Dinoroseobacter shibae DFL 12 = DSM 16493: one gene and its partner. The main gene of each other region encodes a partner of the protein of the gene in region 2 in a complex. Links are inferred from orthologs where the notes say so. Each region holds a gene or a part of one and is shown on either strand. Other genes may lie near its edges.

What was found.
Region 1: the proteins of carA (region 2) and carB are in contact, whole or in part, in a solved structure (PDB 1KEE), measured with the Escherichia coli proteins. The link is inferred for Dinoroseobacter shibae DFL 12 = DSM 16493 from one-to-one orthologs.

Annotation. Positions count from the first base shown.
Region 1 is NC_009952.1:2,791,051-2,801,417, reverse strand. Bases 3,386-7,291 are described here. They hold carB (carbamoyl-phosphate synthase large subunit), read right to left. Parts: upstream 6,904-7,291; coding sequence 3,586-6,903; downstream 3,386-3,585. Other genes in these bases: DSHI_RS13390 (Flp family type IVb pilin), read left to right, coding at 7,086-7,291; DSHI_RS13400 (hypothetical protein), read left to right, coding at 3,386-3,471. Outside these bases: DSHI_RS13420 (tRNA-binding protein), read left to right, coding at 1-101; DSHI_RS13415 (2-hydroxyacid dehydrogenase), read left to right, coding at 101-1,051; DSHI_RS13410 (hypothetical protein), read left to right, coding at 1,134-1,970; DSHI_RS13405 (thymidine kinase), read right to left, coding at 1,967-2,557; more of DSHI_RS13400, read left to right, coding at 2,680-3,385; more of DSHI_RS13390, read left to right, coding at 7,292-7,298; bchE (magnesium-protoporphyrin IX monomethyl ester anaerobic oxidative cyclase), read left to right, coding at 7,367-9,010; bchJ (bacteriochlorophyll 4-vinyl reductase), read left to right, coding at 9,010-9,633; DSHI_RS22515 (pentapeptide repeat-containing protein), read right to left, coding at 9,676-10,278. UniProt on the Escherichia coli protein: Large subunit of the glutamine-dependent carbamoyl phosphate synthetase (CPSase).
Region 2 is NC_009952.1:2,514,377-2,529,595, reverse strand. What follows is about bases 6,711-9,705. They hold carA (glutamine-hydrolyzing carbamoyl-phosphate synthase small subunit), read right to left. Parts: upstream 8,796-9,705; coding sequence 7,626-8,795; downstream 6,711-7,625. Other genes in these bases: DSHI_RS12145 (TraR/DksA family transcriptional regulator), read left to right, coding at 9,495-9,705; DSHI_RS12150 (GatB/YqeY domain-containing protein), read left to right, coding at 8,962-9,423; DSHI_RS12160 (glycosyltransferase family 2 protein), read right to left, coding at 6,711-7,546. Outside these bases: DSHI_RS12195 (Lrp/AsnC family transcriptional regulator), read left to right, coding at 78-536; DSHI_RS12190 (Lrp/AsnC family transcriptional regulator), read left to right, coding at 533-991; DSHI_RS12185 (aminotransferase class V-fold PLP-dependent enzyme), read left to right, coding at 1,232-2,362; DSHI_RS12180 (UbiH/UbiF family hydroxylase), read right to left, coding at 2,595-3,794; DSHI_RS12175 (hypothetical protein), read right to left, coding at 3,870-4,115; DSHI_RS12170 (pyrimidine 5'-nucleotidase), read right to left, coding at 4,245-4,892; DSHI_RS12165 (GntR family transcriptional regulator), read left to right, coding at 4,985-5,626; more of DSHI_RS12160, read right to left, coding at 5,639-6,710; more of DSHI_RS12145, read left to right, coding at 9,706-9,848; DSHI_RS12140 (DUF2244 domain-containing protein), read right to left, coding at 10,256-10,777; ctaD (cytochrome c oxidase subunit I), read right to left, coding at 10,787-12,463; DSHI_RS12130 (methyltransferase domain-containing protein), read right to left, coding at 12,875-13,414; lipoyl(octanoyl) transferase LipB, read right to left, coding at 13,451-14,113; DSHI_RS12115 (ABC transporter ATP-binding protein), read right to left, coding at 14,479-15,219. UniProt on the Escherichia coli protein: Small subunit of the glutamine-dependent carbamoyl phosphate synthetase (CPSase).

The DNA of each region.
Region 1 (10,367 bases), 270 kb from region 2 along the record:
TCATGTCCGAGATCCTCGTGCTCGGGGTGCCGGATACAGACGGGGAGGTGGTGCTGCTGCGCCCGGATCTCGACGTTCCGCTGGGAGGGCGGCTTTACTGATGAAACTTCTGATTTCCCGGCCCTTGCCGGAGGCGGTTCTGGCGCGCGCCCGGGCGCGGTTCGATTGCACGCTGCGCGAGACGACCCAGCCCATGCGCGCAGAGGAGCTGCGCGGGGCCCTGCGGGATTATGACCTCGTGCTGCCCACGCTCGGCGACGCGTTCTCGGCGGAGGTGTTCGCCGATGTGCCGGAGCCCCGCGCGCGGCTGCTGGCGAATTTCGGGGTGGGCTACAACCATATCGATGCGGTGGCGGCGCGCGCGGCGGGGGTGGCGGTGACCAACACCCCGGGTGCCGTGACCGATGCCACGGCGGACACGGCGCTGACCCTGATCCTGATGGCGGCGCGCCGCGCGGGCGAGGGGGAGCGGCTGGTCCGCGCGGGCACATGGACGGGCTGGCACCCGACGCAGATGCTGGGCCTGCATGTGACCGGCAAGACCCTGGGCGTGATCGGAATGGGCCGGATCGGCCAGGCGATCGCCGCGCGCTGCCACCACGGGTTCGGGATGGAGGTGGTGTTCTACAACCGCTCGCCCAAGACGCCCGATCTGCCAGCGCGGCAATTGGCCAGCGTGGCCGAGGTCATGGCAGCGGCGGATATCGTGGTGGTCGCCGTGCCCGGCGGGGCCGAGACCCATCACCTGATCGGGGCGGAGGCGTTTGCCGCGATGCAGCCCCATGCGGTTTTCGTCAACATCGCCCGGGGCGACGTGGTGGACGAGGCCGCGTTGATCGCGGCGCTGCAGGCAGGGCAGCTCGGCGCGGCGGGGCTCGATGTCTACGAGTTCGAGCCTGCGGTGCCCGAGGCCCTGATCGGGATGGAGAATGTCGTGCTGCTGCCCCATCTCGGCACCGCCGCGCTGGAGGTGCGCGAGGCGATGGGGCACATGGCGCTCGACAATCTTATCGCTTGTGCCGAGGGCGCGCCGCTGCCCAACCCGGTGTGATGCCAGGCTGCTGAAACTTCTTTCTTTTGCCAAGGCGCGGTGCGTAGAGTGGCGGCAAGAGAACCGTGGGAAAGCAGAAGGCATGGACGGGACGACAGCGGTCGCAATTTACGGCGAGATGCGGTTGCCGGTATTCTCGCTGGGCACGACGGTTCTTCTGCTGGCCCTGACCTTGCCGGCAGCGGCGGTCACCGGGTTTCTCTTCGGCCAACGGCAGCGTGCCCGGACCCTCGCCAAGGGCAAGATCATCGACAAGGTGCTGGGCGAGACAACGCTGGGCGCGATCCTCGGCCTGCTCGGGCTGCTGCTGGCGTTCAGCTTCGGCCATGCCCTGTCGCTCGCCCAGACCCGCAAGGTCGCGGTGATCGACGAGGCGGCGGCGCTCGGCACGGTCTTTCTGCGCGCCGATTACGCGGGCGAGGGCGCGCGCACCGACCTCAAGACCGCGATTTACGACTATACCCTGACACGGGTCGTGCCCGATGTGGCCCGGGTCGAAAGCGAGGCGGATGTCCGGGCGTTCCTGGAAACGAGTCTCGCGGCTCAGGCCAAACTCTGGCCCGCGACCTTGGCGGCAACCGACGGTGTGGAGCCGCCGGTCGCGACCTTCATCGCCTCGGCCATGAACGACGCGATCGATGCCCATCTCTACCGGATGCAGACCTTCGCGGTGCCGGTCTCGGACGTGACGCAGCTGATGCTGCTGGCAACGGCCTTGGCATCGCTGTTCCTGCTGGGCAACCGGGCGGGCATGCAGGGACGCGTGCTGTCCTGGCGCACCTTCATGTTCTCGGGCTTCCTGTTCGTGGTGATGGTCACAATCGTGGATGTGCAGCGCAGCTCGGCCGGGTTCGTCCAGACCGACCAGTCGCCCCTGTTGGTGACGATCTTCGATATGGAGCAGGCGCTGCGCCTCTAACCCCTCGGGCGGTCGCCCGTGGCTTCCCGCCAGTGGCGGCGGCAGAGCGACAGGTAGGTCTCGTTGCCGCCCACCTGCACCTGGGCACCGTCGGTCACCGTGCGCCCCTCGGCGTCGCGGCGCACCACCATCGTGGCCTTGCGCCCGCAATGGCAGATCGTGCGCACCTCGCGCATCTCGTCCGCCAGCGCCAGCAGCGCCGCCGAGCCGGGAAACAGCTTGCCGCGAAAATCGACCCGCAGCCCGTAGCACATCACCGGCAGGTTCAGATCGTCCACCGCTCGGGCGAGTTGCCAGACCTGGTCCTCGGTCAGGAACTGCGCCTCGTCCACGAAGACGCAGGCGCAGGGCCCGCCCTTGAGCCGCAGGGCCAGCGCGTCGAAGAGGTCGGTCTCGGGCCCGAAGGTGTCGGCAGGCGCGCTCAGCCCGATCCGGCTGCCGATCCGGCCCTCGCCCGCCCGGTGGTCGAGCCGCGCGGTCATCAGGTGGGTCTGCATCCCCCGCTCGATATAATTGTGCGAGGCTTGCAGCAGCGCGGTCGATTTGCCCGCGTTCATGGTGGAGTAGTGGAAGTAAAGCTTGGCCATGGCGCGCAATAGCCCGGTCCGCACCCTGCGGCAAGCGTCCGGGGCCGGGGTCGCGGCGGAATGACGGAGATCTAACGCAAGATGCTGAATCCATGCCGGATATCTTGTCAAAGGAGTTTTTCATGCCTTCGTTTTCCCTTCGCCTTTTGCCCGTTTGTGGCCCGGCCCTTGCCCTGGCCTTGACCGCGGCTGTCGCCCTGCCCGACGCGGCCTCTGCCAATGAATGCGCGCGCCAGCTCAATTTTCTCGGCAGCAATGCTTCGGACACGCGCAAGATCAACGCGTTGCTGACCTGCGCCGAGGAGACGCGGAGCGATCTTGCGGCGCTGGAGACCCGGGTGGCGGAATTGGAGCGCAAGCTGGGCCGCACCGAGCGGCAAGTGGAGGGCCTCGCGGACCTGGGCATGCGCGTCTCGGGTCTGGAGCGCAGCGTGACCCAGCAGGGCCGCAGCCTCGAGGGGTTGGACGACCGGATTTCGCGGGCGGTCACGGCCGCGACACGCGACCTGCAGGCGTCGGTCAACGCGGATATCCGCGCCCTGCGTACCGAGATCCGCGGGGCCGCGGCAGGGGACGGGGATGTCACGCGCCTGACGCGGCGGATCGATCAGCTCGCCGGACGGAAATGGGAAGAGTTCGGCGCCGCGCAACGGCCCGTCGGGCGCAGCCAGACCAACAGCCGGGAGTATCCCATCGTGGTCGCCGCCACGATCAATGTGGGGGACTCGAACCGCTGTCATGCCCGGCTCAAGGTGAACGGCGTGACCGTGGCCGAGACCAGGAACAACAACGACAGCTGGGACAAGGCCTGTTTCGTGACCACCACGGTGCCGCCCGGCGCGTCTTACGTGCTGGAATCCGCGCCCCATGGCGGCGGTCGGCCCCGGGTGTCGAAATGGGCCGAGCTGCGCTGAGCGCGGCGCGGGGTCAGATGATCGGGATGAGGGGCACGCCCCCGCATCCCGCCAGTGCAGCGAGTGTCAGCAGGGCAAGTCCCGCCCTGGCCGTGGCCGATCGCGCGCGCCCGGTCATCCCTGCAACGCGCGGACGCCGATCTCGCCCTCGCGGCGGGCGATCATGGCCTGGGCCGCGGCATGGCTGGCCGCCAGCGTGGTGAAGTAGGGGATGCGGTCATAGAGCGCGACGGACCGGATTTCGCGGCTGTCATTGACCGCCTGCGCGCCCTCGGTGGTGTTCATCACCAGCGCGATGCGCCCGTCCTTGAGCATGTCGACCACGTCCGGGCGGCCCTCGTAGACCTTGTTGACGACCTTGGAGGCGATGCCGTGATCCTTCAGGAAGGCCGCGGTCCCTCTGGTCGCGACGATGTCGAGGCCCAGTTCGGTCAGCATCGCCGCCGTTTCCACCAGCATCTCGGTCTTGTCGGCTTCCTTGATCGACAGGAACACCGTGCCTTCCGTCGGCAGTACGGTGCCCGCGCCCATCTGTGCCTTCAGGAAGGCGCGGGGGAAGGACCGGTCCCAGCCCATCACCTCCCCGGTGGAGCGCATTTCCGGGCCGAGGATCGTGTCGACGCCCGGGAAGCGCGCGAAGGGCAGAACCGCCTCCTTGACCGAGAACCAGGGCGTATCCGGGTGCGCCAGCGTCATCGGGTCGCCGATCGGCAGGTGCTGGTCCTCGGGTGCGTCATGGGGCAGGGGGTCGCGCAGCGGGAAATTCGACAGGGGCTCGCCCGCCATCAGCCGGGCGGCGATGGACGCGATTGCGCTGTCGGTGGCCTTGGCCACGAAGGGCACGGTGCGCGAGGCGCGCGGGTTCACCTCGATCAGGTAGATCTCGTCATCCTTGATCGCGAATTGCACGTTCATCAGGCCCTTGACCCGCAGGGCGCGCGCCAGTGCCTCGGTCTGCACGCGAATGCGCGCCAGCACGTCGTCGGAGAGCGAATAGGGCGGCAGGGAACAGGCGCTGTCGCCGGAATGGACGCCCGCCTCTTCGATATGCTGCATGATGCCCGCCACATGAACGTTCTCCCCATCGCAGAGCGCGTCCACGTCCAACTCCACCGCGCCGGCGAGATAGCTGTCGAGCAGTACCGGGCTGTCGCCCGAGACCACCACCGCCTCGGCGATATACCGCTCCAACTGACCCATGTCGCGCACGATCTCCATCGCGCGCCCGCCCAGAACATAGGACGGCCGGATGACCAGCGGGAAGCCGATGTCGCCCGCGGCGGCGAAGGCCTCGGCATCGGTGCTGGCGATGGCGTTGTGAGGCTGTTTGAGGCCCAGGTCGTTGACCAGCGCCTGGAACCGCTCGCGATCCTCGGCCAGATCGATGGCATCGGGCGTGGTCCCGAGGATCGGGATGCCTTCGGCCTCCAGCGCATTGGCGAGCTTCAGGGGGGTCTGGCCGCCGAACTGGACGATCACCCCGTGCAGCGTGCCGTTCTCCTGTTCGGCGCGCAGGATCTCCATCACATGCTCGAAGGTCAGCGGCTCGAAATAGAGCCGGTCCGAGGTGTCGTAATCGGTCGAAACGGTCTCGGGGTTGCAGTTGACCATGATGGTCTCGTAGCCCGCCTCGGTCAGCGCGAAACACGCATGGCAGCAGCAGTAGTCGAACTCGATCCCCTGGCCGATCCGGTTCGGCCCGCCACCGAGGATGACCACCTTGGTGGCGTCCGTGGGCCGCGATTCGCATTCGGCCTCGCCCATCACCGGGGTTTCGTAGGTCGAGTACATATAAGGCGTCTGGGCCTCGAACTCGGCCGCGCAGGTGTCGATCCGCTTGAACTGCGCGGTCACACCGAGCCGGGTGCGGGCGCGGCGGACCTGGCCCTCGTCCCGGCCCGTCAGCTTGGCCAGCCGCGCATCGGTGAAGCCCATCATCTTGAGCTTGCGCAGGCCCTCGGCCTCCAGCGGCAGGCCGTCGCGGCGCACCTGTGCCTCGGTCTCGACGATCTCGCGGATGCGCGCGAGGAACCACGGATCGTATGAGGTCGCGGCCTGAATCTCGTCATCGCTCAGCCCGTGGCGCATGGCCTGGGCAATCACGCGCAGCCGGTCGGGCGTCTGCCTGGCCAGTGCCTTGACCACGGCGGCGGTGTCGGGGGCGTCCGACCTGTGGTCCGCAGAAATCCCGGGGATGGCGATCTCGTCGAAGCCGGTCAGCCCGGTCTCCATCGAGGCGAGCGCCTTCTGCACGCTTTCGTGGAAGGTGCGGCCGATGGACATGGCCTCGCCCACGGATTTCATCGCCGTGGTCAGGTTCGGCTCGGCGCCGGGGAATTTTTCGAACGCGAAGCGCGGGATCTTGGTCACGACATAGTCGATGGTCGGCTCGAAGCTGGCGGGCGTGACCTTGGTGATGTCGTTGTCGAGCTCGTCCAGGGTATAGCCCACGGCAAGTTTCGCGGCGATCTTGGCGATGGGAAAGCCCGTGGCCTTGGAGGCCAGCGCCGAGGACCGCGACACCCGCGGGTTCATCTCGATCACCACCATGCGCCCGTCGGCGGGGTTGACCGCCCACTGCACGTTGGAGCCGCCGGTTTCCACCCCGATCTCGCGCAGCACGGCGATCGAGCCGTTGCGCATGATCTGGTATTCCTTGTCGGTCAGGGTCAGCGCCGGGGCCACGGTGATCGAATCGCCCGTATGCACGCCCATCGGATCGACGTTCTCGATGGCGCAGACGATGATCGCATTGTCCGCCTTGTCGCGGACCACCTCCATCTCGAACTCTTTCCAGCCCAGCAGGCTCTCGTCGATCAGGATCTGGTTGACCGGCGAGGCATCGAGCCCGGATTTGCAGAAATGCTCGTAATCGTCCCGGTTGTAGGCCACGCCGCCCCCGGTCCCGCCGAGGGTGAAGGCGGGCCGGATGATCGCCGGCAGGCCAATATCGTCCAGCGCAGCCATGCATTCGTCCATGGTCGTGGCGATGGTGGCACGGGGGTTCTCGATGCCGAGGCGATCCATCGCCTCGCGGAAAAGCTTGCGGTCCTCGGCCATCTCGATGGCTTCGCGCTTGGCGCCGATCATCTCGACCCCGTATTTCGCCAGCACGCCCATCTCTTCGAGCGCGAGCGAGGTGTTCAGCCCGGTCTGACCGCCCATGGTCGGCAAGAGCGCGTCCGGGCGCTCCTTCTCGATGATCTTGGCGACGATCTCGGGGGTGATCGGCTCGATATAAGTGGCGTCGGCCAGGCCCGGGTCGGTCATGATGGTGGCGGGGTTGGAGTTGACCAGGATCACCCGGTAGCCCTCTTCGCGCAGCGCCTTGCAGGCCTGGGCCCCGGAATAGTCGAACTCGCAGGCCTGCCCGATGATGATGGGCCCGGCTCCGATGATCATGATCGACTTGATATCGGTTCTCTTGGGCATCGGGCAGACTCCAGTGGCGCAAATTGTCGGCGTTATACATGCGGGCGGTGCGGGCGCAAGGCCGCTGGGGTCGGGGTGCTATCTTGATCTCGCCCAATTTCCGTCGCGCCGCCGCCCCATCGCTCTGGCATCCCGGGAGGACATGCGGCTGGCCGGTTTCGGCCCGGGAAGGACAGGACATCATGCGGTACGCGCAGCTCGAACCATTCATCCGGTCCGAAGACGGGGCCGTCACGGTCGATTGGGTGGTTCTGACCGCAGCGCTCGTCGGGCTGGCGATCGCCGTCGCCGCCGTGCTGGGCCCCTCGATGACCACCAATTCCGGCTCCTTGAATCGGCAGCTGAACACGCACCAGATTCACACCGATTTCAACGTGCCGGTTCCCGTGGACTGACTTGACTTGTGTCAATGTTGATTGACACACAAACTGTCAGACTTCTCTAAAATCGCGGAGGGGTTCTAATGCGCATCGTTTTCGTCCACCCAAATTATCATTCCGGCGGCGCCGAGATTGCCGGCAACTGGCCACCGGCCTGGGTGGCCTATCTCGCCGGGTCGCTGAAGGCGGCCGGTTTCGACGACATTCACTTCCTCGATGCCATGACCAACCACATGCCCGACGAGGATCTCCGGGCAAAGCTCGCAGAACTGCAGCCCGATATCGTCGGCACCACCGCGATCACCCCCGCGATCTACGAGGCTGAAAAGGTTCTGAAAATCGCGTCCGAGGCCTGCCCCGACGCGGTGCGCCTGCTGGGTGGGATCCACGGCACCTTCATGTACAAGCAGGTGCTGGCCGAGGCCCCCGAGGTCGAGGTGATCATCCGCGGCGAAGGCGAAGAGATCATGGTCGAACTGGCCCGCTGTGTCGCCGAGGGGCGCTGGCCCGAGGATCAGCGCAAGATCAAGGGGCTGGCCTTCCGCGAGGGCGATCAGATCGTCGCGACCCAGGCCGCAAGCACGGTCAAGGACCTGGATGGAATCAACCCGGACTGGTCGCTGCTGGAATGGGACAAGTACATCTATGTCCCCCTGGGCGTGAAGGTCGCGATCCCGAACATGGCGCGCGGTTGCCCGTTCACCTGTTCGTTCTGCTCGCAGTGGAAATTCTGGCGCGACTACCGTGTCCGGGACCCGATAAAGGTCGTGGACGAGATCGAGAACCTGGTCGACAATCACGGCGTCGGTTTCTTCATCCTCGCGGACGAGGAACCCACCATCAACCGGCGCAAGTTCATCCAGTTCTGCGAAGAGCTGATCGCGCGCGGCCTGCCCGAGAAGATCCAGTGGGGCATCAACACCCGCGTGACCGACATCATGCGCGACAAGGAGCTGTTGCCGCTCTATCGCAAGGCCGGTCTCGTCCATGTCAGCCTCGGCACCGAGGCCGCTGCGCAGCTCAAGCTCGACCAGTTCAACAAGGAAACCAAGGTCGAGGAAAACAAGGAGGCGATCCGACTGCTGCGCGAGGCCGACATCTTCACCGAGGCGCAGTTCATCGTGGGTCTCGACAACGAGACGGCGGAGACGCTGGAGGAAACCTTCCAGATGGCCTGGGACTGGCAGCCGGACCTCGCCAACTGGGCAATGTACACGCCCTGGCCCTTCACCCCGCTCTTCCAGGAACTGGGTGACAAGGTCGAGGTCTTCGACTTCTCGAAATACAACTTCGTCACGCCGATCATGGCCCCCGATGCCATGACCCGGGGCGAGCTGTTGGACGGGGTGATGAAGAACTACCGCCGGTTCTATTCCCGCAAGGCGCTGTTCCACTATCCGTGGCGCGGCACGGGCTACCGGCGAAAATACCTGCTGGGCTGTCTCAAGGCCTTCCTCAAGGCCGGGTTCGAACGCAAGTTCTACGATTTGGGCAAGGCGAATTACTGGGGCCCGCAATCCAAGGACAAGGTCAATTTCAACTTCGACCGGACCCGGAAGATCGCCAAGGCCCAGATGGACGACTGGGAGGCCGCCGCCGACCGCGCGTCTCAGGCCAAGGCCCGACGCAAGGCGCTCGACACCTCCTTCAAGCTGCCCGAGGGCCATGAGAAGCGTGAACCGATCAAGGCCTGTGGCGGGGGCTCGCAGCAGATGGAAGATGTCTGATGCCCCTTGATACCGCCGCGGGCCGCGTCTGGGCGGCCCCGGACACCACGGCCCGGATCGGCCCCAATGCGGTGCTGCAGCTGATCACCGTGCTGGATGAAGAGGGCGGCCCCGAGCTTGTCGCCCATGTCATGGCGCTCGCGGGGCTGTTCGATATCCCCTCCGACGATGCCATGATCGACGAGCGTCCGGTCGCGCGGCTGCACCAGGCCCTGCGCCGGGACCGCCCCGGCGACGCGCCCCGGCTCGCTTGGGCGGCCGGGGAGGCGACGGCGAATTACATCATCGCCAACCGGATCCCCAGGCCGGTGCAATGGCTCTTGCGGGCTCTGCCCGTGGGGCCGGCGGCGAAGCTGCTCAGCGTGGCGATCGCGAAACATGCCTGGACCTTCGCCGGCTCCGGCCGGTTCTCGGTCGTCTCGACCCGCCCCATGGTGTTCGAGATCGCCGACAACCCGGTGGTGCGTGGCGAACAGGCGCAAAGCCCGATCTGTTTCTGGCATGTCGCCGTGTTCGAGACCCTGTTCCGGCGCCTGGTGGCCCCGGACTTCCGGGCCCGCGAGACCGCCTGTTGCGCGGTGGGCGCACCCGCCTGCCGCTTCGAGCTGCGGCGCATCGGCTGAGCGCCCCGCGCGCCGCCACGCGCGCTGTGCGCCGAGGCGCCCCTAGGGACAGCCGTCGCTGCGCAGCGTGCCGTCGGGCATCACCGTGCGGCAGAAGACAGCCCCCGAGAACCCCGCCGCCTGCGTGACCGCGCCTGTCAGGTCCGCCTCCGACAGGTCGGCCCCGGTCAGCCTCGCACCGGTCAGGTCAGCCTCGCGCAGTACGGCGCCCACCAGCCGGGCATTGCCGAAATTCGCCCCCTCCAGAAACGCCCCGCTCAAATCCGCTCCGCCGAGATCCGCCTCGGTCAGCGTTGCCCTCGGCAAGGCCACCCCCACCATCGACGCCGCGCGCAGGTCCGCCCCCGCGAACACGGTGTCGCGTGCATTCGTGCGGTCGAACAGGATCCCGCGCATCCGCGCGCCGGAAAACTGCGCAAACGGCATGAACGCATCGCGCAGATCCGCCCCTTCCAGATTGGCGCCATCGAACACCGCATAGGTCAGATACGCGTCCCGCAGATCCGCCCCGGCCAGCTCGGCTCCCGCCAGGTCGCAGTCCCGGCACTGATTGTCCGCAAGAAGGGCGTTCACCGAATCGCGGTCCGCCCCCGTCGCGGGGAGCGCGAGGCAGGCTAGCGCGACCCCCAAAGCCGTTGCTTTCATCTCTCGGTCTCCCCCGATCTTGTCCGCTGTGTCGATCATCGCGCGATCGTGGTGCGGCGCCATCCGACTTTGGCATCGGTTGCTGATGC
Region 2 (15,219 bases):
AGGGCAGAAGGCGGGCGCGAGAATTCGGATGCATTCTGAAATTGCTATTCGCGCTAGTTCGGTTTAGGTAAAAAATCATGCAAATCGATGACATCGACCGTCGGCTCCTGCGGCTCTATCAGTCCGACCCGACCCTTTCGGCGGCGGAACTGGCCGAGGCCGCGCGCCTGCCGCGGGCCACCGCCTGGCGGCGGATCGAGCGGATGGAGGCGGCGGGTGTGATCACAGGCCTGGAGGCGGTGATCGACTGGCGGCGCCTGGGCTTCGCGGTGGAGGTGGCCTTGCGGATCACCTTGGACAAGACCGAGCGCAACGCCTTCGACACCTTCCTCGCCGCCGCCCGCGGGGTGCCGGAGGTCACGGAGATCCAGACCTTCCTCGGCCGGGTCGATGTGCGCCTGAACGTGCTGGCCCGCGACATGGGGCATTACCAGGAGATTTACCGCGCGCGCATCCTGACCCTGCCGCATATCGCCGATATCGAGCAATTGATGCTGATCTCGGACGTCAAGACCGACGAGGCGCTGCCGCTGTGAGCGCGCTCGATGAGACCGACCGCGCGCTTTTGCGGGCGCTGTCGCGCGACGCGCGGCAGACCGCCGGGGCGCTGGGCCGCAAGCTCGGCCTCAGCCAGCCCGCGACCTGGCGGCGGATCAAGCGGCTGGAGGAGGCGGGGATCCTGAAGGGGCGTCGGCTGCGCCTCGACCCGCAGGCGCTGGGCTTCGGGGTGACGGTGTTTCTGGGCGTGAAGCTCGCCGCCAAGGGCCGGGTCAGCGTCGAGGATTTCGAGCGCGCGGTGACCGCGATCCCCGAGGTGCAGGTGGTCCAGCACGTTCTGGGCGCTTATGACTACCGGCTGCGCGTCGTGGCGCGGGACATTTCGGATTTCGAGCGGGTGCTGCGGCGGCGGATCATGACCTTGCCCGGCGCGGGAGAGGTGGAGGCGAATGTGCTGTTGTCGGAGGAGCGGCGGCCCGGACCGCTGGGCTGAGACGGGCCCGTGATGGGGGCTTTCGACCTCTTCGCGTATGCGGTGGGCAAGAGCCATCGGCGCGATGTGCCGGTCGCCTTCCTGGCGAAAACCTGCGCCCGCCGGAGCCGCCTGTTTCCGATCCGCGCCCGGCCTTTCCCCTGCGACGGAAAAGCCCGCGCTCGCCCTGCGGCTTTGCGTTAGTTTGTCCGTGACAGGTGCGGGGGGCGGTGGCTACCCCGGTGGCCAAAGGAGACTGACATGACCGCTTTGCTCGATACCGTCGATCCGGACGGCCTGCTGGAATACTCGGTGGTGTTCACCGACCGCTCGCTCAATCACATGTCCGGGGCGTTCCAGTGCGTGATGCGCGATATCCACGGCATGCTGTGCGAGGTCTACAATGCCGACCATGTGGCCGTGATCCCCGGCGGTGGCACCTTCGGGATGGAGGCCGTCGCGCGCCAGTTCGGCACCGACGCCCATGCGCTGGTGGTGCGCAACGGCTGGTTCTCCTACCGCTGGAGCCAGATTTTCGAGGCTGGGGGCTTCGTCGCCGAGACCACGGTGATCAAGGCGCGACAGGTGGGCAACGGCGCCACCGCGCCCTTCGCGCCCGCGCCGATCGAGGAGGTGGTGGCCAGGATCCACGAGACCCAGCCGGACGTGGTCTTCGCGCCCCATGTGGAAACCTCCGCCGGGGTGATCCTGCCGGATGCGTATGTCACGCAGCTGGCCGAGGCCGCCCATGCGGTGGGCGCGCTGATGGTGCTGGATTGCATCGCCTCGGGCTGCGCCTGGGTGGACATGAAGGCCACCGGGGTCGATGTGCTGATCTCCGCGCCGCAGAAGGGCTGGTCCGCGTCGCCCTGTGCGGGTCTCGTGATGCTGTCGGAGCGGGCCGTGGCCCGGGTGCGGGAGACGGAGTCCACCAGCTTCGCCATCGATCTGAAGAAATGGCTGTCGATCATGGATGCCTATCTCGGCGGCGGACACGCCTATCACGCGACCATGCCCACGGATGCCCTGCGGGCGTTCCGCGACACCATGCTGGAGACCCAGGCCTACGGCTTCGGCAAGCTGGCGGAGGCGCAGTGGGAATTGGGCACCCGGGTCCGCAGCCTGCTGGCGGCGCGGGGGTTCCAGTCGGTCGCAGCGGACGGCTACGGCGCGCCGGGGGTGGTGGTGGTATATACCGACGATCCGGCCCTGCAGAACGGGTCGAAATTCGCGGCCCAAGGGATGCAGATCGCGGCGGGCGTGCCCTTGCAATGCGACGAGCCCGCGGAGTTCCGAACGTTTCGGATCGGGCTCTTCGGGTTGGACAAACTCTATGACGTGCCCGCGGCGGTGACCCGGTTTGAGACCGCCCTGGACAAGGTTCTGAGCTGAGCGCTGGCAAGGGGGCGCGCGCCCCCTTGGCCCCGCCTGGAACGCGCGCGAGGGGCGCATGACGGGCGCAGCGGAACCGTCTGGCGTCCCCGGCTACGCAGACCATGCCGCTACACCGGCGCCGCGGCGCGGTTCGGCCCGGGTATGAGGAAGGTCTGCCGCGGCGCGCCAGCAAGGGGGCGCGCGCCCCCTTGGCCCGGCTCGGCTGTTGCGCGGCCTTGGGGCGGGGCGCCTAGCGGACCCCGAGCCCCAGCTGCATCAGCGATTTGCGCACCGGGGCCAGGCCGTAGAGCGCCTTCAGCCCCTGCGCCCGGGCGTCCCGAAGCGGCTGTGCCCCGGCCATGGAGGCGCGGTTCAGCAGGTCGATCCCGGTGATCCGCGTACGCACATCCGGTGCCCGTTTGCGCGCGTAGGCCTGCAGCATCTCCGGGCTGCCGAGGGTGTCCGGCGCGGCCTCGGCCAGCTCCAGCAGCACCCGCACATCCGCCAGCGACATGTTCAGCCCCTGCGCCCCGATGGGCGGCACCACATGGGCGGCCTCGGCGATCAGGGCCGTGCGCGGGCCGGTGAGCCGCTCCGCCATCTGGCTGATGATCGGCCAGACCGACCGTCTGGAGACCAGCTTGAGCGGGCCCAGCAACCCGGTGGACCGGGCGGTCATCTCGGCTTCGAATTCTGCCACGTCGCAGGATGCGAGGCGCAGCGCCTCCGGTCCCCGCTCCATCCAGACGATGGCGGAGCGCGGCTGGCCCTCCAGATCCGGCAGGGGCACCAGGGTGAAGGGGCCGCCGGAGCGGTGGATCTCGGTGGAGACATTGTCGTGCGGGATCGGGTGGGTGACCGCGAAGGCCAGCGCTTTCTGGCCGTACCGCGTGGTCCGGACGCCGATCCCCAGCGCGTTGCGCACCGGGGAGTTTCGCCCGTCCGCCGCGATCAGCAGCCGCGCCGAGACCATGGTCCCGTCGGTCAGCCGCACCCGGGCCTCGCGTTCGCGCGCCAGCACGTCCGCGGTGCCGACCCCGGGGCGAAAGGTGACGTTCGGCAGCTCCTCGAGCCGTGCGACCATCTCGCGCCGCAAAAGCCAGTTCTGCAGGTTCCAGCCGAAGGGATCGTCGGAGATGTCCCTTGCGTTGAAGGCCTTCTGCACCCGGGCCACGGGCTCGGTCCCGCCGGCATCGATGATCTGCATCACCTGCAGCGGGGCTGCGAAAGGTGCCAGCCGCGCCCAGAGCCCTGCCTTTTCCAGCACCTCGCGGGAGGGCTGCAGGAACGCGGTGGTCCGCATGTCGGCGCCGTCCGCCGCGCCCTCGGTCACCGGCGGGGCGGGGTCGACCACGATCACCTGGAACCCGGCGGATCCAAAGGCGGCGGCGGCGGACAATCCTGCCACGCCGCCGCCGGAAATCAGAATATCGGTCTGTTCGGTCTGCATGCTCCGCCCTCCATTGTTCGGCAACCTAAGGCTGCGACGGGCAGGGGCCAAGCGGCATTTCGTCCGCGCGGCGCGTCAGCCGCGGCTGATCAGCACCAGCGCGGCGTAGATCGCCGCGACCATGGTCAGCGCGCCGACGATCAGCCCGGCATAGCCGAAGACCAGCGTCGCGCCGCCCCAGAGACCGATGATGGCCAGCGCCAGCAGGATGAATTGCACCTCATCCTTGTTCACCGAGGCGTCGAACCGGCTTTCCCGAACCACTTTTTGGGACTTGGGGGCGGGAGCGGATATCGGCGTGTTGGTGGTCAGCGTGGTCATGAGGTTTCTCCGAGTTCTGGGTCTGCGCCGTATATGGCAGCATAGCCATGCGCCGGACAGGAGGCGCGTTGCCGCAGTGCAGCAAAAGCTGAGAAAACCATGCGGGTTTTTTGCCGCCCTGCCCGTGGATCAGGGCAGGACGCGGGTCAGAAAACCGCTCAGGTCATCGGTGTGATGGTGAATATGCGGGGCCGGGTCCGGCTCCGGCGCGACATGGACCGTCTGCATGCCCATCGCATGTGGGGCATGCAGGTTGCGGACATCGTCCTCGAACATGGCGGCGCGCCGGGGTGTCACGCCGTCCTGGGCGAACACGGTCTCGAAGGCCGCGCGCTCCGGCTTGGGGCGGAAGCCTGCGTGTTCCACCCCGTAGACCGCGTCGAAAATCCCGCTCAGCCCGCGATGGTGCAGCACGTTTTCCGCATAGGGCGCGCAGCCGTTGGTGTAGACGATCTTGCGCCCGGGCAGGGCCCTGAGCCGCGCCGCCAGGGCGGGATCCGGGGCGAGCACGGTGAAGTCGATGTCATGCACATCCGTCAGGTAGGGGCCGGGATCGACCCCGTGCACCTCCATCAGCCCCGCCAGCGTCGTGCCGAACCGCGCCCAGTACTCCCGGCGCAGGCGGTCCGCCTCGGCGCGGGAGACACCCAGCGCGTCCATCACATAGGCCGTCATGCGCCGCTCGATCTGGTCGAAGAGGCGCATCTGCGGCGGATAGAGCGTGTTGTCGAGGTCGAACACCCAGGTGTCGACATGGGAAAAGCGATCAGCAACCATGCCCTGCACCTACGCTTTTGCCGCGCGCTTGCCAATGCTTGCTTGAAATTCGGACGCCCGGGCGGATAGGGTTTCGCGCGGAGGAGACAAGAATGACAGAGCCCAAACCGGCCCAGAAAGACGCCTATGACATGATCCTGGAGGCCATCGACGTGGGCATTTACCGCCCCGGCGACCGGCTGGTGGAAAGCGACCTGGCCGAGCGCTTCGGCGTGTCGCGCACGCCCATTCGCGAGGCCCTGCAACGGCTGGAGACCCAGTCCCTGCTGGCGCGGGACGGCCGGTCGCTGATCGTGGCCTCGCTCGATCACAACCAGATGGCGGAGCTCTACGTGGTTCGCTGCGAGTTGGAGGGGCTGGCGGCGCGTCTGGCGGCCCGGCATGCGGCGGTCGAAGAGATCAAGGTTCTGTCGGACATGGTCGAGAGCGATGCCGCGCTGCTCGGGGATGCGGCGGCCATGGCGCGGGCGAACCGGCGGTTTCACAAGCAGATCCACCTGGCGTCCCACAACCGGTTTCTCGTGCAGCAGCTCGATCTGGTCTATCGGTCCATGGCGTTGATGGCGACCACGTCGCTGGCGGCCGAAGGGCGCGGAGAAGAGGCGTTGGAAGAGCATCGCGCGATCCTGGCGGCGATCACCAACCGCGATGAGGATGCGGCCTACGCGGCGCTCAAGGCGCATATTTCCCTGGCGTTCGAGACCCGGCTGAAGAGCGACGCGGAGAAGCTCTGAGCCGGTGGCGGCTCAGGCGGGCGGCTCGGGTACGTCCATCGCGATCCCGTGGTCGGTCTTGTCCCAGTAGAACGGCTTGTAGAGCAGCTCGACCAGCGCCTTGAGCGCGGCGATGCTCGACATCAGGAAATAGACATGCAGCAGCGGCAGCATCGGCCACAGGTGGCGGTGCCGGGCCGCCCGCACGCCGGCGGCCCAGAGCGCCAGGTTCACCGCCTCGATCCCCAGCATCACCGGGCCGAGCACATGGGCCGGTGGCAGAGTGGCCAGCACGGCGTTGGGCACGATCGGGGCGCCCAGATGCCCGAGCCAAAGCCACAGCAGCAGCGGCATGGTCAGCGCACTCAGGATCGAGCCGAGAAACAGGCATTGCAGGGCTGCGAACCCGCCCGGCCCCAGCGCCCGCCACAATGCGCGGGGGCTGCGCATATGCACCGCATAGGTCGCCATGTAGCCCTTGATCCAGCGCGAGCGCTGCTTGATCCAGGGCCAGATGCGCACGTTGGCCTCTTCCTGGGTGACTGTGTCGATCAGGCTGACCCGGTAGCCGTGGCGGTAGAGCCGCATGCCGAGATCCGCGTCCTCGGTCACGTTATGGGCGTCCCAGGGCCCGACCTCCTCCAGAACCTTGCGGCGCAGGAACAGGGTCGTACCCCCCAGTGGGATCGGCAGGCCCAGCCGGTCGAGCCCCTGCAGGAACAGTCCGAACCAGCCGGCGTATTCGGCGGTAAAGCACCGCGCGATCAGGTTGAACCGGGTGTTGAAGAAGTCGAGCCGCCCCTGCAGGCAGGCCACCTCCGGCGCGGCGTGGCGGAAGCCTTCGGCCACCTTCAGCAGCTGGTCCGGGTCGGGCCGGTCCTCTGCGTCGTAGATGCCCACGATCTCGCCGCGGCAGAAGGGCAGCGCGAAATTCAAGGCCCGCGGCTTGGTCTGCACCGTCCCGCGGGGCACCTCCAGCATGCGGAACCCCTGCGGCAGGCGCAGCTGCGACAGGGCGTTCTTGGTCACGTCATCCTCGGCCTCGACCACGAACAGAACATCCAGCAACGCACGGGGGTAGCGGAGCCGGTCGAGATTGTTCAGCAGTTTTTCCGCCACCTCGCTTTCCCGCAACAGAGGCACGAGGATGCTCATGGCAGGCAGGGGCGGTCTGGTCTTGTTCCGCTCCGGGGGCGGTTGCGGCGGGGGGCGCGCGCTCAGGCAGGCGACCGCGAGCATCAGTTTGAAGCCCATGGTGATCGCCAGCACCGCGAGCGTGATCCACATAAGCGCGCTGGTCACAAGCCCCGGGATCAGAACCAGGGCGGCGGTGGCCAGGTACAGGCACACAAGCCCCATCATCGCCGAGAGTGGCCGGAAGCCGCGGCAGCTCCAGCGTCCGGGCAGGGCGGTCTCGGCGCGGGCGATCAGGTGGGGGGCATGGGCGGCGCGGATCGCCTCGGCAATGGCATCGGCACCGGCCACGGCCAGCACCGGCTGCCCGGCTTCGGGTGGCAGGGTCGCGGCGATATCGGCGAATTCCTCCGGCTCGGCCACCAGGTACACGGTCGCCCCGGACAACCGCCGCCAGGGCAGGATACCGTGGGTGAGACACCAGTCGATCCCGTAGGCGCCGATCAGATCGGGATCGGCGGGCGCCTGCTCCGGGTCGATGCGGCCCGCGCGGTACATCTCGCAGCGCGCTTCCAGCAGCAGTTCGGGCGCCAGCCAGCCTTCGGCCTCCAGAACTTCCAGCGGGCGCCGTCCCTGCAGCCGTGCCATGTGCACGGCCTGCAACCGCTCGGCCGGCGAGATGTCCCCCCGCCGCACCAGCAGATCGGCCAGCAACTCCCGCTCCGGGCGCGGCGCTGGCTTGCGCGGCACCGGCGCAAGAAGACCGTCACCCGTATCGCGGGTGGGTTGGAGGGAAATCACGGACATGGCGCTCACAGCGGGGAACACAGGCCGTGCCACCGTGAAACGGCAAGGTTAACATCAAGTTAAGGCGGGTTGCGCCGCGTTAGCCCGCCGTAACTGCACGGCGCGCAGCCATGGCCGCAGCGAACCGCTCGAACAGATAGTAGCTGTCTTGCGGGCCGGGGCTGGCCTCGGGGTGGTACTGCACCGAGAAAACCGGGCGGTCGGTCATGCGGATGCCGCAGTTCGACCCGTCGAAGAGCGACCTGTGGGTTTCGACCACGCCGTGGGGCAGGGTCTGGCTGTCCACGGTGAAGCCGTGGTTCATCGAGGTGATCTCGACCTTGCCGGTTTCCAGATCCTTTACTGGGTGGTTGGCGCCGTGATGGCCGTGGTTCATCTTCACGGTCTGTGCGCCGAGCGCCAGGGCCAGCATCTGGTGGCCGAGACAGATGCCGAAGACCGGCACGTCCGAGGCCTCCAGCACGCCCTTGATCATCGGGACCGCGTATTTCCCGGTGGCCGCCGGATCGCCGGGACCGTTGGACAGGAACACGCCGTCGGGGTTCTGGGCCAGCACGTCTTCGGCGGTGCTGGTGGCGGGCATCACCGTCACGTCGCAGCCCGCCGAGGCCAGGCAGCGCAGGATGTTGCGTTTCGCGCCGTAATCCAGGGCCACGACCTTGTGGCCCGGTGTGGTTCGGCGGGTGTAGCCCTCGGGCCAGGCCCAGCGTTGCTCGTCCCAGCGGTAGGATTGCGCGCAGGTGACCTCCCGGGCGAGATCGACCCCCTCCAGCCCGGCAAAGGCGCGGGCCTGGGCCACGAGGGCTTCAAGGTCGAAATTCCCTTCCGGGTCGTGGGCCAGGGCCACATGGGGCGCGCCCTGCTGGCGGATCTGCCGGGTCAGGCGCCGCGTGTCCACGCCGCCGATCCCGATCCGGCCCGTGCGGGTCAGCCACTCGGTCAGCTTGCCTTGCGCGCGCCAGTTCGAGGGTTCGCTCGGGTCCCATTTGACCACCATGCCTGCGGCGACGGGGTCGGCGGCCTCGTCATCCTCGGCGGTCACGCCCGTGTTGCCGATATGGGGAAAGGTGAAGGTCACGACCTGACCCGCATAGGAGGGGTCGGTCATGATTTCCTGGTAGCCGGTCATGGCGGTGTTGAAGCACAGCTCCGCCGAGGTCGTGCCGACCGCGCCGAACCCGCGCCCGTAGAAGACCGTGCCATCGGCGAGCACGAGGCAGGCGGTCGGGGTGTCGGGGGCGGCGGGCATGGGCGACTCCTCAGCAGCAGGCAAAATCTGGCGGACCCTAAGGGGGGGGCGCGGTCGGGTCAAGCGCGCGCGATCACATCCGGCCCCTGCGCCTGCACCCGCTTGCCAGACCGCGGCGGCCTTCTTACATAGGGCAGGCTTGCCACTTCTGGGGGACAGACACGACATGGATTTGCGCGAGAAGATCTCCTCGGGCCTGAAGGCCGCGATGAAGGAGAAGGACGCCGCCCGGTTGTCCACCCTGCGGCTCATCAGTGCCGCGATCAAGGACAAGGACATTGCCCTGCGCGGCCAGGGCAAGCCCGAGGGCGTGTCCGAGACGGACATCATGGCGATCCTGGGAAAGATGGTGAAGCAGCGCCAGGAGACCGCGCGCACCTATGAAGAGGCCGGGCGGCTGGAGTTGGCCGCGCAGGAACTGGCGGAGATCGAGGTGATCGAGGAATACCTGCCCACCCCGCTCAGCGAGGACGAGATCGACGCGGCGATCGACGACACGATCACGGCACTGGAGGCGGACTCGATCCGCGACATGGGCCGGGTGATCGGCGCGCTGAAGACCCGCTACACCGGCCGGATGGATTTCGGCCGGGTGGGGCCGATGGTCAAGGACCGGCTCAGCGCCTGAGGCGGCCCGGACAAGACAGCACGCCTGCCCCGACGACCCCGACCACGACCCTCGCGCCCCAAGACCCCGCCATGACCGACACGCCAGCCGACGCCCAGACCCTCGCCCGCCGCTACCGCGCGGTGCTGGATGCGGAGATGGCGCAATTGGTGCAGGCCTCCGAAGACAGCGGCGCGGCGCGGCAGACAGTGGAGCTGGACCAGCAGAGCGTCGGGCGGCTGTCGCGGATGGATGCGCTGCAGGGCCAGGCGATGGCGGCCGCGCTGGAGGTGCGCCGCCGCGGACGCCGGGCGCGGATCGTGGCGGCCCTGCACCGTATGGAGACGGGGGAGTTCGGCTATTGCGTCGATTGCGGCGGCTTCATTGGCCTGCCGCGGCTCGACGTGGACCCGACAACGGCAGAGTGCCGCGACTGCAAGGGCTGAGAGCGGCCGCGCGGTCTGCATGTCGCGCATACAAGGGCGCCAACCGGGGTGGTGTCCGGCTGGCGCAGGCCGGTCCGTAATGCGGGCCGGTAACTGCCGGGGCACTCACTCGCTACCACCGAAGGCACTCGTTGCGCCACGCACTGTGGTCCCGGCACCGGTAAGTGTAGGGCACCCGCAGAGAGGGCGCCCTGATCTGGCGCATGTCGGGGCGGATTTGGCCGCGCTGTTGTGGGCAGAGCGCCCCAAAGCCCGTTCGAACGGGCTTGAACGCGCTTTGCGGAGCGGTTGCCGCCTGTTGCGCCGCGCGCGCTACGCGGGGCCGCGGCAGAGGTCCGGGGGCCTGCGAGGCGTGTCGCGCGGGCTGGGCCAAGCCCGTTCGAACGGGCTTGGTCGCGTGTGGGGGCTCAGGGGCGCCGCATCCGGTTGAGCCGGTCCTGCAGGTCCGCATGCAGGTCCAGACGTTCCTCCGGGGACAGGAACGCGCCCAGTTCCACCTCCCGGTCGGAGCCGCGCAGGGTGATGTAGTTTTCCACCGGCCCCTCCTTGGGGTGCAGGCGCAGCTCCACCCAGTAGGGGTTGGCTTCCCAGTGTTGCGCGGCACGGTGCGGGTTGTGCCGGGTCAGGGCGATCCGGTCCTCGGCCAGCACCAGCACCTCGTGCAGGCTCATGTCCCGCTGGTTGCGGCGAATGCCGTACCACACCCCGCCCAGCGACAGCAGCATGAAGGGCAAGAGACCCCAGAGCACCCCCGTCCCCAGCACCGCGACGAGGGGCAGGGACAGCGCCAGCGCGGTGATCGTCATGAACGCGACGAACCCCTTGGCCGTCAGCGACTTGTGCGGCCAGAGATACAGCCGCTGCTCCGTCAAACAGGCCCCGGATTTCTCCGGAGCCTGCTGCGACGTGGTGATCCACTCAAGTGGCATGGGGTTCCCTCAGTGCGACGGCTGCTTGTCCCACATGTCCCGGGTCGGGAGCTGCTCGAACGTGTGCTCGGGCGGCGGGTTGGGCAGGGTCCACTCCAGGGTGTCCGCATGCTCGTTCCAGTAGTTCTCTTCTTCCACGCGCTTGCCGCGGGTGATGGTGTAGAAGACCACACCGATGAAGAAGAGGAACGAGGCGAAGGACAGGAACGCGCCCCAGCTCGACACCCAGTTCCAGAGCCCGAAGGCCTCCGGGTAATCGATGTAGCGGCGCGGCATGCCCTGGCGGCCCAGGAAGTGCTGCGGGAAGAAGGTGATGTTGGTACCGATGAAGAAGGTCCAGAAGTGCACCTTGCCGGCCCATTCCGGGTACTGACGGCCCGACATCTTGCCGATCCAGAAGTAGATCCCGGCGAAGATTCCGAACACCGCCCCGAGGCTCATCACGTAGTGGAAGTGAGCCACCACGTAGTAGGTGTCGTGATAGGCCCGGTCGACGCCCGCCTGGGACAGCACGATACCGGTCACGCCGCCCACGGTGAACAGGAACAGGAACCCGATGGCAAAGAGCATCGGTGTCTCGAACGTCAGAGACCCCTTCCACATGGTCGCGATCCAGCTGAAGATCTTCACCCCCGTTGGCACCGCGATGACCATGGTCGCCAGCATGAAGTAGCTCTGCTGGGTCAGGGACATGCCCACCGTGTACATGTGGTGTGCCCAGACCACGAAGCCCAGGCCGCCGATCGCGATCATCGCCCAGACCATGGGCATGTAGCCGAAGACGGGCTTGCGCGAGAAGGTCGCGATCACGTGGCTGATGATGCCGAAGGCTGGCAGGATCACGATGTAGACTTCCGGGTGGCCGAAGAACCACAGGATATGCTGATAAAGCACCGGGTCGCCGCCGCCGGCCGGGTCGAAGAAGGTCGTCCCGAAATTCCGGTCGGTCAACAACATGGTGATCGCGCCCGCCAGAACCGGCAGGGCCAGAAGAATCAGCCAGGCGGTGACGAAGATCGACCAGGCAAAGAGCGGCACTTTGAACAGTGTCATGCCCGGGGCGCGCATGTTCAGGAAGGTCGTGATGATGTTGATCGCGCCGAGGATCGACGAGGCGCCCGACACGTGGACCGCGAAGATCGCCAGATCCATCGAGAACCCGGCCTCAGTCGTGGACAGCGGCGGATAGAGCACCCAGCCCACGCCGGAACCTGTCTGGCCATTGCCGCCCGGTGCCAGCACCGAGGCAATCGCCAGCGACGTCCCGGCCACGTAGAGCCAGAAGGACAGGTTGTTCAGCCGCGGGAAGGCCATGTCCGGCGCACCGATGTGCAAGGGCATGAAATAGTTGCCGAAACCGCCGAAGAGGGCCGGGATCACCACGAAGAACATCATCAGGATGCCGTGGCCGGTGATCAGCACGTTCCACAGGTGCCCGTTCGGCGTACAGACATCGTTCGCGCCGGCCGCGATGAAGCGCGCGCCCTCGGTACACATGTACTGAACGCCGGGGTTCATCAACTCCATGCGCATGTAAACCGTGAAGGCGACCGAAATGAACCCGGCCAGACCCGCCACGAGGATATAGAGGATCCCGATATCCTTGTGATTGGTCGACATGAACCAACGGGTGAAGAACCCGCGGGTATCTTCGTGACCGTGGCCATGGATGGCTGCATCTGCCATGCTGCTCTCTCCTGTTCGTCGTTCTCCGCGGGGGCCTGTCCAAAGGGTCGTTCAGACGGACTCGCCCTGCGGTTCCGAAATATGTTCTATCGGGGCTGCGCGGGTGCGGCAATGCCGTACACCATGACATACAACAGATTCTGCATGTGTTTTTCGCCACATGGGCGCAAAGGTCGCATGGCTCGGCCATCTGGCGGGGGCGTTCGGGGGCGCTGCCCCCGTCGCCCGGGCCGGGCAACTTCCCCGGAGTATTTTCGCAAAGATGAAGAAGGGCGCGGCGCGGCGTTAAGGCATCACGCGGGAAAGGCGGTTACGACGCCGACAAGTTTTTTCGCGAAACGGCGCGGGATCAAGGGTTTGCAGAGATTTGTTTCGCGAGCGAAGCATTCGATTCTCGCAATGGTTGACGGCTCAATCGGCCTCGGTATCCGGGCGGGGCCAGGTCACCAGGCTGACGGAGTTCGGATTGAACGAGCGCACCTTGCGCACCGTGTCGAACTGCGCGCCCAGCCGGGCCGTCCACCAGCGGGCGGGGCGCACCGTGCAATGGGCGTTCTCGCCATTGGGCAGGATCTCGGCGGCCTTGACGCAGGAGATGTTGAAGAACGCGTTGGGCGAGACGCTGCGGATCTCGGCGAGGACGCGGTCGACCTCTTCGAGGGGGATATGCTCCATCACGTCGGTGCAGATCACGAGGTCGGTCTCCACCTCGGGCAGGGTCGCGATCTGTGGCAGTGCGGGGTCGTAGCGATAGGCGGTGGCGTCGAAGATCTTCGCCAGCCAGTCCACGGTCCGCGCCTGCCCGCAGCCATAGTCGAGGATGGTGCGGGGCGGCGGCAGGAAGGCGACCTGCCGCAGGATGTAGCCGGTCAGCAGCTCCGAGGTCTGGCCATAGACCTTGCCCTCGTGCACCGCGCGGTACTGGGCGATCAGCTCTGCGCTGCGGGACATGAAGACCTCCTGCAAGGGATTTTACGGGACACGGGTTCAGGCCTCCACCGGCAGGGGGCCGAAGGTCTCTTCGAAGCATTTGCGCAGGGCCACGTCCACATCCGCCATGGTCACCGGCAGGCCGAGATCGACCAGGCTGGTGACCCCGTGTTCGGTGATGCCGCAGGGCACGATGCCGGAGAAATGGTCGAGATCGGGCTCCACATTGATCGACAGACCGTGAAAGCTCACCCATTTGCGCAGGCGCACGCCGATAGCGGCGATCTTGTCCTCCTGGAGCTGCCCGGCGGCAGTGCGCGGTTTGTCCTGCCGTTGCACCCAGACGCCCACGCGGCCTTCGCGGCGTTCGCCGGTGACGTTGAACTCGGCCAGGGTGGCGATCACCCAGGCCTCCATCCGGCAGACGAACTGGCGCACGTCGCGGCCGCGTTTGCCCAGATCGAGCATGACATAGACCACCCGCTGGCCCGGCCCGTGGTAAGTGTACTGCCCGCCGCGCCGGGCGGTGTGGACCGGGAAGCGGTCCGGGTCGGTCAGGTCGGCGGGGTCGGCGGAGGTGCCGGCGGTGTAGAGCGGCGGATGCTCCAACAGCCAGATCATCTCGGGCGCGCGGCCCTCGGAAATGGCGGCGACACGCGCTTCCATGGTGGCGAGCGCGTCCTCGTAGGGCACCAGCCCATCGGAAATGATCCAGTCCATCGGCCCCTCCGTGCGGTCCATGAGGGGATGCCCGAAACCGCCGCCTGCTGCAAGGGACGCCCCCTTGCGAGCGGTTGTGAATGCCGCAAATGCGCGCGGACGGCCGGGTGGAAAATCGCGTGCGGGAGGCACAATTCCCTCTTGGCATTGCGGCCAAGGCCCGCTAAACCCCCGCCATTCTCCAAGGCGTGCGGTCGTGGCGGAATTGGTAGACGCGCAGCGTTGAGGTCGCTGTGGGGTAACACCCGTGGAAGTTCGAGTCTTCTCGACCGCACCATTTTCCCCCCGGATGAATGACTTTCCCTACCCTTGTGCGTTTTGCGGCTTTGGCCGGACTTGCCGTGGCACGGGCACCCGCCGACGCCCTATCGCACCGCTTCTATGGGGCCATCGGCGGAGCCGCTGATGAATTGGGTGAGGTAGGGATCGCCGCTGTGATCCATGTCCGAGACCGGGCCGGTCCAGCGGATCTTGCCCCCGTGCAGCATGGCCACGTCGTCGGCGATGGCGCGCACGCTGGTCATGTCATGGGTGATGGTCATGGCGGTGGCGCCCATCTCGACCACGATCTCGCGGATCAGGTCGTTGATCACGCCCGACATGATCGGGTCGAGCCCGGTCGTGGGCTCGTCGAAGAAGATGATCTCGGGCTCGGCGGCGATGGCGCGGGCGAGGCCCACGCGTTTCTGCATGCCGCCCGACAGCTCGGCCGGGAATTGGTCGGCCACGTCCGGGGTCAGGCCCACGCGGCGCAGCTTCTCGATGGCGATGTCGCGGGCCTCGGCGCGCGGGCGTTTCAGCGCCCCGCGCAGCAGGCGGAACGAGACATTCTGCCAGACCGGCAGGCTGTCGAAGAGCGCACCGCCCTGGAACAGCATCCCGAAGCGGGCGAGGAAGGCATCGCGCTCCACCTTCTCGACATCCTTGCCGTCCACCAGGATTTGCCCCGCATCGGGCGAGATCAGGCCCAGCACGCTCTTGAGCATCACCGATTTGCCCGTGCCCGAGCCGCCGATGATCACCATGCTCTCGCCCTTGGGGATCACGAGATCCACGCCGCGCAGAACCTCCTTGGGCCCGAACGCCTTGGAGACGCCGCGCAACTC